3 regions of the Halobacillus sp. K22 genome follow, and region 2 is predicted to be linked to each of the others. Evidence: riboswitches for the same ligand, from Rfam matches in the RefSeq annotation. Region 2 holds a riboswitch; each other region holds the start of a gene.
What was found. A riboswitch is a leader RNA that binds a small molecule or an ion and turns the genes downstream of it on or off. The one in region 2 is predicted to bind S-adenosylmethionine.

Region 1 (3,278 bases), on a different contig from region 2:
GGTGCCCCACCTATAATTAGCGCGGGCAGTGCCGCTTTAGGGCCCCGAATAGTGCCTATGAGAAAATCAGTAAATGGGAATAATAACAGAATTAAAATGATAAAAGGTATAGCTCTGAATATGTTAACAACTGAAGCAGTAATCCAGTTTAATATCTTGTTCTGCCACAGACCCCCAGGACCTGACAAGTAAAGAAGTAAACCTAACAGTAAACCTAAAACAAACGTTCCAGCTACAGAGATAAGCGTCATGTAGAGCGTTTCGTTGGTAGCTGTTATTAAATCATCCATAGTGACGTTTGGGAAAAATTGATTAATCATCCGGGCTCACCTCCACTTCCACAGAGGTGGATTGAATATATTCAATCGCACGCGTAATTTCTTCTTTATCACCCAGGAATTGCACAAACATCGTTCCATACGCACCCTTTTGGGTTTGAGTGATCTTTCCGTGCAATATGTTTACATCTAACACAAACTTCCTGGAAACTTCACTGATTAAAGCCTGATTGGTGCTCTCACCTACGAAGTGCAGACGAAGAATCTCTCCAGTCTTATACGTATCTTTTATAAGTTGAAGTGAATGTTCCCGCTCAGGGTCTCCCATTACCTGATCGACAAATTTCTTAGTAACCTGTTCTTTTGGATAAAGGAAAACATCAAGTACGTCTCCCTGTTCCACAATTTTACCTTGTTCCATAACTGCTACCTGATGGCAGATCTTTCGGATTACATGCATTTCGTGGGTAATGAGTACAATTGTCAGTCCAAGCTTCTCATTAATATCTACTAATAGATCAAGAATGGAATCTGTCGTTTCTGGGTCAAGAGCAGAAGTAGCTTCATCACAAAGAAGAACTTTAGGTTTATTCGCTAGCGCACGAGCTATTCCTACTCTTTGTTTCTGACCGCCGCTTAACTGAGATGGATAAGAATTGCCTCGTCCACTAAGGCCTACCAGGTCTATTAATTCATTAACACGTTTGGTTCTTTCGCTTTTAGGTACACCAGCTATTTCAAGTGGAAAAGCGATATTATCGTGAACAGTTCGAGACCACAAAAGATTAAAATGCTGAAAAATCATCCCAATCTCCTGCCGGGCCTCTCGCAGTTTCCCTTTGTTTAAAGAAGTCAAATCTTGCTCATCAATGGTGACCTTGCCGTCCGTTGGATCTTCCAGGCGGTTTAACAACCTTATGAAAGTACTTTTTCCAGCACCGCTGTAACCGATAACCCCGTATATTTCTCCCTTTTTTATCTGTAAACTTAGGTCGTCGACGGCACGGACCTCCTGATGTTTCGTTCGAAAGACTTTAGATAAGCCTTTAATTGAAATCATGTCGTCTTCCCTCCAATAAAAAAACCTCTCTGCTTGAGAACAGAAAGGTTAGCGTAACAATCTTTATCTGTTCTCTCATCTTCACAAGGATTACCTTGCAGGAATTGGCACCTTACCAAGTCTTAGCTTGCCGGTTGCCGGGCATCAACGGGCCAGTCCCTCCGCCTCTCTGGATAAGAGATTTTAATTTTTTATCACTTTAATACGTGTACGTACCATAAAGAGGATTCTAGCATTGTTAGAATTTCGTGTCAACTTGATAATATTCCTATAAATTCGACAAAATAAAAACTCTTCCTTAAATTAGAAGAGTTCATTTAGAACACTCTTCTCATCTACCAAAGTAAAATACTTTGCAGGAATTAGCACCGTGTTCATCTGCATAAACCGGTTGCCGGGCATCAATGGGCCAGTCCCTCCGCCTCTCTGGATAAGTGAAGATGTCGCTATTAAATTAATGATTATGTTAGCATGGGGCTATAAATTAAGTCAACAATTAAGGAGTGGTCACGTTGAGGAATGCGCCAAGTTTCGAACTTCCTTATTTAAATAAGGAAGGCTCTTATAATACTACAGAGGATCTGGGAAAAGTAATTGTTCTTACATTTTGGACCTCATGGTGCCCCGACAGCGGGAAGGATTTACCTAAGAAAGAGCAGTTATATAAAACAATGGACCATCAGAAAGTCAAGATGGTTACTATAAATGTATCTGGCCGTGAACGGAGCGAAGCTGAGGCAGAGGAATATGCAGAAAAGTTTTTATCTCAGCCTGCTCTTAAAGACCATGGTCGAACGATCTATGACTTGTTCAACAGTGAAGGTGTACCTACTACTGTGATTATCAACAAGGATGGTTTTATCCATTCACAATTCGGTGATCAAGCAGATTTCTTATCCATTGTAGAATCTCTGGGCGAACTCATTTAGCCAATAACAGGAGTGATTCGATAAACAAAATATTCCGGTATGCCCCTTGAACTTTAATCGTCGCCTGGGGAAGAGAAGTTAATTTTTGTTCACCCATAAACAAAGTTTTCATAATGGTACTGGAAGATTGCAGGTGAATGAGATTTAGTCCGTTTTCCTGTTGATCTGTTTTGAGATGCACCCCTGACTGGTCTATATACATGTAAATTCTATGATTGCCAACCTGGAGAATTACGTTAAGTCTTCTTTCCCGCCAACTGGGCAAAAGATCTGTTCTCTGATTCACTTGTTTAACCCAATCTTGTATGAATTCCACCATTGTTAACTCCTCCTTTGTTTGTTAAATAAATTCTTGATAAGGAGGAGTCAACCCTTTTAAAATAACGAAAAATCGTTCGTCATTTCCCGGGTAATTCATTTATTTTTTTACATATTCAGAAAGTTTATCGTACATAAAAGGAACAGAATGAAAGGCATAAACTTTCTCTATTATTTCCCCGTGATGTGTAATTAATAGACAAGGTACACTTTTTATTTGATAAGTTTTCATTAAGTCAGGATGCAGAGAAGCATTGCATTCCCTGAATAATTCTTTATTATAAGTGGCCTCTATAGCCGTAAGCATTTTTCTGGCCAAGTGGCAGGTCCCACAAAAAGGAGTATGGATGAATGTCAATCCAGTTTTTTGTTCTTCTAACTCGTGACCTGCTGACTTGTTATCTATTTCCTGCACAATGATCCTCCTAAATGAGATAGATGGGCTTTACGTGGAAATGCCTGTTTAATAAGGCTCTGGCTAATTCTGGTTCTGGCGTGGCTGCCACTTCACGAAATGCTTTATCAATATAGATGTGTACGGCATGAGGGAGCTCTGCTGTCAGCTGTTTTCTTAATTTGTAGCCAGAATCGTCTTCATCTACAAGAATATACACCCTGCGCCCATCAAGATTGTAATCATAGATTAGTTCCTCCATCCGTTCAATACCAAGGGTTCCATGTGTACAAATGATC
Region 2 (3,278 bases):
ATTGCTTCAACCGGGCCCCGAGTGTCTTGATCCCCTGGATCAGCTGGTAGGAATCCTGAGCGCCAAGAATGGAACCGAAGGAGTTTTGAATAAAAGCGAGTCTCTCTCCAAGTTCTTCATTTTTAGTAACGGCGAGCCCTGCAATGATATCGCTGTGCCCGGATAAAAACTTGGTGGCACTATGCAGGACAATATCGGCGCCTAGCTCAAGCGGGTTCTGATAGAGCGGTGTCATGAATGTGTTATCCACGAAGGTTAAACAGCCATGGGCTTTAGCAAGCTTTGCCACTCCTTCAATATCTGTAATATTTAAGCAAGGGTTTGAAGGGGTCTCTACATAAATGACTTTTGTATTGGACTGGATTGCTCGGCTCGTTTCGTTAAGGTCAGTCATATTAACGAAAGTGTGATCGATATTGTATTTACCGAGCATTTCGGTAATTAACCGGAATGTGCCGCCATAGACATCTTTGGAAACAAGTACATGGTCCCCGGCGGAAAGCAGCATAAAGGCAGAGGAGATAGCTGCCATTCCTGAGGAAAAGGCGAGGCCGCGCGCGCCGCCTTCCAAGTTAGCGATCGTATCTTCAAGCACCTGTCTCGTTGGATTGCCGGACCGGCTGTAATCATAGGGGCCCATCGTATCGAAGCTTTCCTGATGGAAAGTGGACGATAAGTAAATCGGGACGTTCACAGCACCTGTAGCCGGTTCTTGATGACTTCGATTATTCGCAGAACCATGGATGAAACGAGTTTCCAACTGATCGTTTTCTGGCCTCATTGTATTTCCTCCTTTTGAATAGCAGAGAGAGCCTGCTTCAAATCTTCAATCAGATCTTCTTCATGTTCTGTACCTACGGAGAAGCGAAGCAGCCGGTCGCAGATTCCGCGTTCTTCCCGTTCTTCTTTTGGAATATCCGCATGGGTCTGCGTTGCCGGGTACGTAATGAAGCTTTCCACTCCTCCGAGACTTTCGGCAAAAGAGATGACCGACAAATTCTCAAGAAATTCAGAGATACTGGAAGGATCCTCAACTCGGAAAGAGATCATTCCTCCTTTTCCAGGATAAAAGACTTCTCTAATGCCCGGATCGTTTCTTAGAAACTCAACAATGGCCTTCGCATTCGCCTGCTGTTTATCGAAACGAAGCGGCAGGGTCTTTAATCCACGTATTAAGAGCCAACAGTCAAAAGGGGAGAGGACAGCACCTGATGAATTTTGGAAGAAAGCGAGCTTCTCACAAATCTCTTCTCCTTTGGCGACGACCACACCGGCTAATACATCGTTGTGCCCGCCAATATATTTGGTAGCGCTGTGGATCACAATGTCCGCTCCTAAATCCAGCGGCTGCTGAAGATAAGGCGTTAAGAATGTGTTATCGACAATGAGCAGGAGGTTGTGTTTCTTAGCAATCTTTGAAACTTCTTCTATATCCACTTCCTGCAACAGCGGATTAGTCGGCGTTTCAAGAAAGATAGCTTTTGTTTTCTCAGTAATGACACTCTCGACATCCGTGAAATCGGAGTAGGTCGAATGAATTTGATAAGCATCTGCATAGTGTTCGAGTAACCGGTATGTCCCGCCGTAGATATCTTCCGCGACGATCAATTCTTCGTTTGCACGGAACAGGGAGAGGATCAACTGAATAGCTGCCATTCCTGAACTGCAGGCGAAGGCTTGATCGCCGTTTTCAAGCTGGGCCATGCCTTCTTCGAGAAGATGGCGTGTCGGGTTTTTCGTGCGGGTATAATCATATCCGGTGGATACCCCGAGTGATTTATGCTGATAAGCGGTCGATAAATAGATGGGCGGATTCACAGCCCCTGTTTCTTCATCACTGTTATTTCCTAGCTGGGCTAGTATCGTTTCAATCCTGTTCCGTGCCATGGTGATCATCTCCTTCGTAAAAAAATGGATATAAAAAAGGACCTCCTTGAAGAAGAAGGTCCTTTATGTATAAAGAGTCTCCTTATCTTCAAGGTATAACTACTACCTTCTGGATTTAGCACCGTGCCAATGGCTGGTTGCTGAGGTATCAAAGGGCCAGTCCCTACACCTCTCTGGATAAGTTTTATTATTATGTAATTTTTGGAAAAGCAACTGTTGAACACTTTACATGAAAGGTATGCTTAAATCAAGAATGATATTAAAAATTACTAAAAATTTCTTTCAAAAATTAGGCGGTTATCATTTCGCTTGCGATTTACAATACAGGAAAACAATTCAAGAATCAAGAGAGTTTTCAGAAAAAAATAATTTTTCTAAAACTGATACTTTGTTTGAAAAAGATCATTTAACCCCCCAGTCCACCTAAAGACAGGGGGGAAATGATTTTATGCATATTGCTGAAGCTGCTTAAACATTTGTTCGCCTTCTTTGTTCAGGACGTTCCCTTTTCCATGACACTTCGCGCATTTCTTCATGTAACTGGTTTCTTCGACGGCCATCTTCCAGGCAAGTGTCTCATTCGCATAGTTAACACGCTGGTAATGATCAACAATTAAATTGGCTTTACCATCATCATATTCCTTATACTTTCCAGTTCCATGACAAAGAGGGCATACGTTATATAAAGTACTCACCGATTGAGTTTGCATTACGCTCACTTCCTTATAGTTTATTATTATAAATTATGATTGATTTTACGTAATATTCAGTCTATTTGCAAGGTAATTTTCTGTGTTTTCCAAATATAAAAAAGAAAAAAAGTCATGAAAGTGGATAGAACAAGGGTCAGGGCATTTGTTAAGATATTGTGAACGCGCGTAGGAAGAGAGAGGATATAGTTTTATATAAGTGTAAAATAGTCATTAAGAAACCCCCGATTGACGGGGGGCTGTAATTTCTATTTAGCAGATAATTCGGCTTCTGTAACCCACTTATGATTGGTCACTTCTTGTCCGCTGTCCGTGTCTGTATAGTCCACCATATAAACCGTTGTTTCTTCGGCAGATTCCACTTGGGCTTTAGCTCCACTCATTCCGTCACTATGGTCTGCATTCACGGTTACTTCTGAACCTGGATCTAACTTTTTCTTGGAGGGATCTTTTACTTCTTCATGAATGATCCATTTATGATTCTCCACTTTGTCACCAGTGGTAGAGGATGTATAAGATACGCTGTAAGCGGTGGTTTGATAGGCTCCTGTTATCGTTGCTTCTGCTCCATTCATTCCAGGCATATGCTCAGCGTTAATCTCAGCCTTACTCCCTGGAGGATAGGCTGGGTTTTCCGCTTTGTGCAAACCTTCAGGCAGTTCACCCGAACCGGAATGGTCC
Region 3 (3,278 bases), on a different contig from region 2:
ATAAAGGAAAAGAACCTCAGATTGATGAAACTGCTTATATCGCTGAAGATACTGTAATAACGGGGGATGTAACGATCGGTGCTTACTCAAGCATTTGGTTTAAAACAGTTATTCGAGGAGATGTATCATCCGTACATATTGGCAACAATGTGAATATTCAGGACTTAAGTCTGCTGCATCAAAGTCCAAATCTTCCATTGGTAATTGAAGATGGTGTGACGGTTGGTCATCAAGTTACCCTTCACTCTCCGCATATTAAGAAAAATGCTTTAATAGGCATGGGAGCCTTAATCCTGGACGGAGCTGAAATAGGAGAACAGGCTTTTATTGGCGCCGGCAGTCTCGTACCTCCGGGAAAGGTGATTCCTCCGAACACCCTTGCTTTCGGCAGGCCGGCCAAAGTTGTACGTGAATTGACCGAAGATGACATAAAAGAAATGAATCGAATCCGGTCCAGTTATATAGAGAAAGGTCAATATTACAAAGGATTGCAAGATTGATCCTGGATAACTCTCCCAGTACAAACCAGACCACTTACGTTTATTTTAAAAAAACTGTTAAACTTCCGATTTGATTTTAAGGTTAAACTCTACATGAGATGGATTCAAAAAAAGGGAACTATCCTATTTAAGGAGTTCCCTTTTTAAAATATAGTAACTGTTCCTTTAACTGAAACGTTGTATTAATTTATCCGCCTTATCCGTTTTCTCCCATGGAAACTCTACATCTGTGCGGCCAAAGTGCCCGTAAGCCGCAGTCTGTCTATAGATAGGCCTGCGTAAATCAAGCATCTTAATGATACCGGCTGGACGAAGATCGAACAGATCTCTTACCGCTGCAACGAGGTCCTCTTCAGTTACCTTTCCTGTGTTAAAGGTATTGATGGAAATGGACACAGGCTGTGCCACCCCAATAGCGTAGGCTAACTGCACTTCAACTGTATCAGCAAGACCAGCTGCTACAATATTTTTAGCTACATATCTGGCTGCATAAGCAGCAGAACGATCTACCTTTGTGGCGTCTTTTCCACTGAATGCCCCGCCGCCATGACGGGCATAGCCACCATAGGTGTCAACAATAATTTTTCTACCTGTTAGTCCAGCGTCCCCTTGAGGCCCTCCAATAACAAAGCGGCCTGTAGGATTAATGAAGTACTTGGTACTGTCATCAATTAAATGACTCGGAACAACTGGATCAATAACCTGTTCTTTAAGATCTTTTTTTATTTGTTCAAGTGTAATCTCTTCAGCATGCTGAGTTGATATAACGATCGTATCTACGCGAACAGGCTGATCATTAGCATCGTACTCAATCGTCACTTGTGTTTTCCCATCTGGCCGCAAGTATTCCAGCGTTCCATCGTTACGTACATCTGATAACCGTTTGGAAAGTTTATGGGCTAATGAAATTGGTAAAGGCATCAATTCTTTGGTTTCATTATTGGCAAAACCAAACATCAAACCCTGGTCTCCTGCGCCTATAGCTTCTATTTCATCATCGCTCATCTGGCCTTCTCTGGATTCATAGGCAACATCCACGCCGCCAGCAATATCAGGAGACTGCTCATCAATTGCTGTCAATACAGCACACGTATCAGCGTCAAATCCAAATTTAGCTCTTGTATATCCAATTTCCTTGATTGTTTTACGAACAATGGCTGGAATATCAACATACGTGTTGGTACTGATTTCTCCTGAAACAAGTACTAGTCCCGTTGTTACCGTTGTCTCACATGCAACCCTTGCATTTGGGTCATTTTTTAAAATTTCATCTAAAATGGCATCAGAGATCTGGTCACAAATCTTGTCAGGGTGACCTTCTGTAACAGATTCTGATGTGAATAACCGGCGATTGGCTGGCATTCTGAAAAACTCCTCCTTCTGTAAGTACAAAGTATTAGACGGAACTCTTTACCAGTATGTGTAGAAACTTTTTCATAGTTTCAATCTATGCTCTTTTCTTATGGATGTCACAACCTAAGGTGCAAGCAATTTGGAATAGCAATAGGCATATCAGGTGGTTTAGATATTGCCTTATAAATAGAAAAAACCCTTCCTGACTCGAGGAAAGGGGGCTGCTTCCTTTCGCTCTTATCGTCCAAGGAGTATTCGTCCTTGCTTCAGGTTAGCACCATGTCATATTGCACATGACGGTTGCTGGGCTTCAAAGGGCCTGTCCCTCCACCTACTCTGGATAAGAGAGTTTCCGTTCTAGGATATCGTATCGAAAACGTACTTTAATGTCAATTAAAGCATTAATGACGTGAAAAATACCTATTTTTAGGATCGTAGCCTTAATTCAATCTCTTATTTTCACTTTTAGGGGCACCCAGCTTTTTTTTGGGAAAAGTATTAAACCTTCCCGCCATTCCTACATAGTATAATTCATATGACTTTTCTCATTCTCCTTCCTTTATATTCTCCATATTAAAGGAAGAAATTAATTACAAAGCTCACCAGAAAATAAGTGGGCGGATTATTTTCATCTTCAGGTTGGCCTTCCTATAAAGGTCTATAGTAATCGATGATGCGGATTTCCCTGCACATTTCTATCTAAGAATGAGAAGGAGGCAGGCACGCCAACACGAAAGCGATTGGCGTTCAATTTCCACCTCATCCAGCTAAAAAAATACCTTTCGAGATTTAAAGAAAAGCCTTAAAAAAATTTTGAAAGCATTTTCATTATTAGTATGGATTAATAAATCAATTGTGTTATACTAATGTTCAGATTAACACATAGCTTGGATTAAAATCTTCTTATAAAGGCGGGTAGACACATATGAGTGCCATTAATCAAATGTCAGAATTGAATCTTTTATTAGCTCAAGACCATGTCCACCATCAATTATCGGTCCCTCAGCTAGTGGAAAGGGTTCTGGATCGCAACGAAGGAACATTGACAGACAAAGGTGCCATCCAGGCAACAACCGGTGCTTATACGGGAAGGTCTCCCAACGATAAATTCATCGTCAAGGATGACCAGTCTAGTCAATTGGTTGACTGGGGCAAAGTAAATCAATCTATTGAAGATGATGTATTTGTAAACCTTTATCATAAAGTACTGGATTACTTAAAGAACCGCAATGATTTATTCGTATTTAAAGGATACGCAGGAGCAGATGAAAAGTTCCGTCTTCCCATTCAGGTGATTAATGAGTTTGCATGGCATAACTTATTCGCCCACCAAATGTTTATCAGACCCGATGAAGACGAAGAGAAGAATCATGAGGCAGAATTCACGGTCATCTCTGCACCTACATTTAAAGCAGATCCAGCAGT

Region 1: another riboswitch for S-adenosylmethionine. It lies ahead of ACTWPM_RS12245 (methionine ABC transporter ATP-binding protein); the one in region 2 lies ahead of ACTWPM_RS16205 (methionine biosynthesis PLP-dependent protein).
Region 3: another riboswitch for S-adenosylmethionine. It lies ahead of metK (methionine adenosyltransferase); the one in region 2 lies ahead of ACTWPM_RS16205 (methionine biosynthesis PLP-dependent protein).

The regions. Positions count from the first base shown of each region.
Region 1 covers NZ_JBQQCN010000015.1:91,910-95,187, forward strand. The annotation lists gene ACTWPM_RS12240 (methionine ABC transporter permease) at 1-320, opposite strand, end outside; gene ACTWPM_RS12245 (methionine ABC transporter ATP-binding protein) at 313-1,338, opposite strand; SAM riboswitch class I at 1,411-1,518, opposite strand; SAM riboswitch class I at 1,667-1,775, opposite strand; gene ACTWPM_RS12250 (TlpA family protein disulfide reductase) at 1,842-2,267, shown strand; gene ACTWPM_RS12255 (hypothetical protein) at 2,260-2,586, opposite strand; gene ACTWPM_RS12260 (thioredoxin family protein) at 2,686-3,000, opposite strand; gene ACTWPM_RS12265 (toprim domain-containing protein) at 3,011-3,278, opposite strand, start outside.
Region 2 covers NZ_JBQQCN010000025.1:30,432-33,709, reverse strand. The annotation lists gene metC (cystathionine beta-lyase) at 1-781, opposite strand, end outside; gene ACTWPM_RS16205 (methionine biosynthesis PLP-dependent protein) at 778-1,887, opposite strand; SAM riboswitch class I at 1,967-2,071, opposite strand; gene ACTWPM_RS16200 (hypothetical protein) at 2,334-2,597, opposite strand; gene ACTWPM_RS16195 (YdhK family protein) at 2,846-3,278, opposite strand, start outside.
Region 3 covers NZ_JBQQCN010000015.1:7,056-10,333, forward strand. The annotation lists gene ACTWPM_RS11810 (gamma carbonic anhydrase) at 1-500, shown strand, start outside; gene metK (methionine adenosyltransferase) at 666-1,862, opposite strand; SAM riboswitch class I at 2,088-2,200, opposite strand; gene pckA (phosphoenolpyruvate carboxykinase (ATP)) at 2,779-3,278, shown strand, end outside.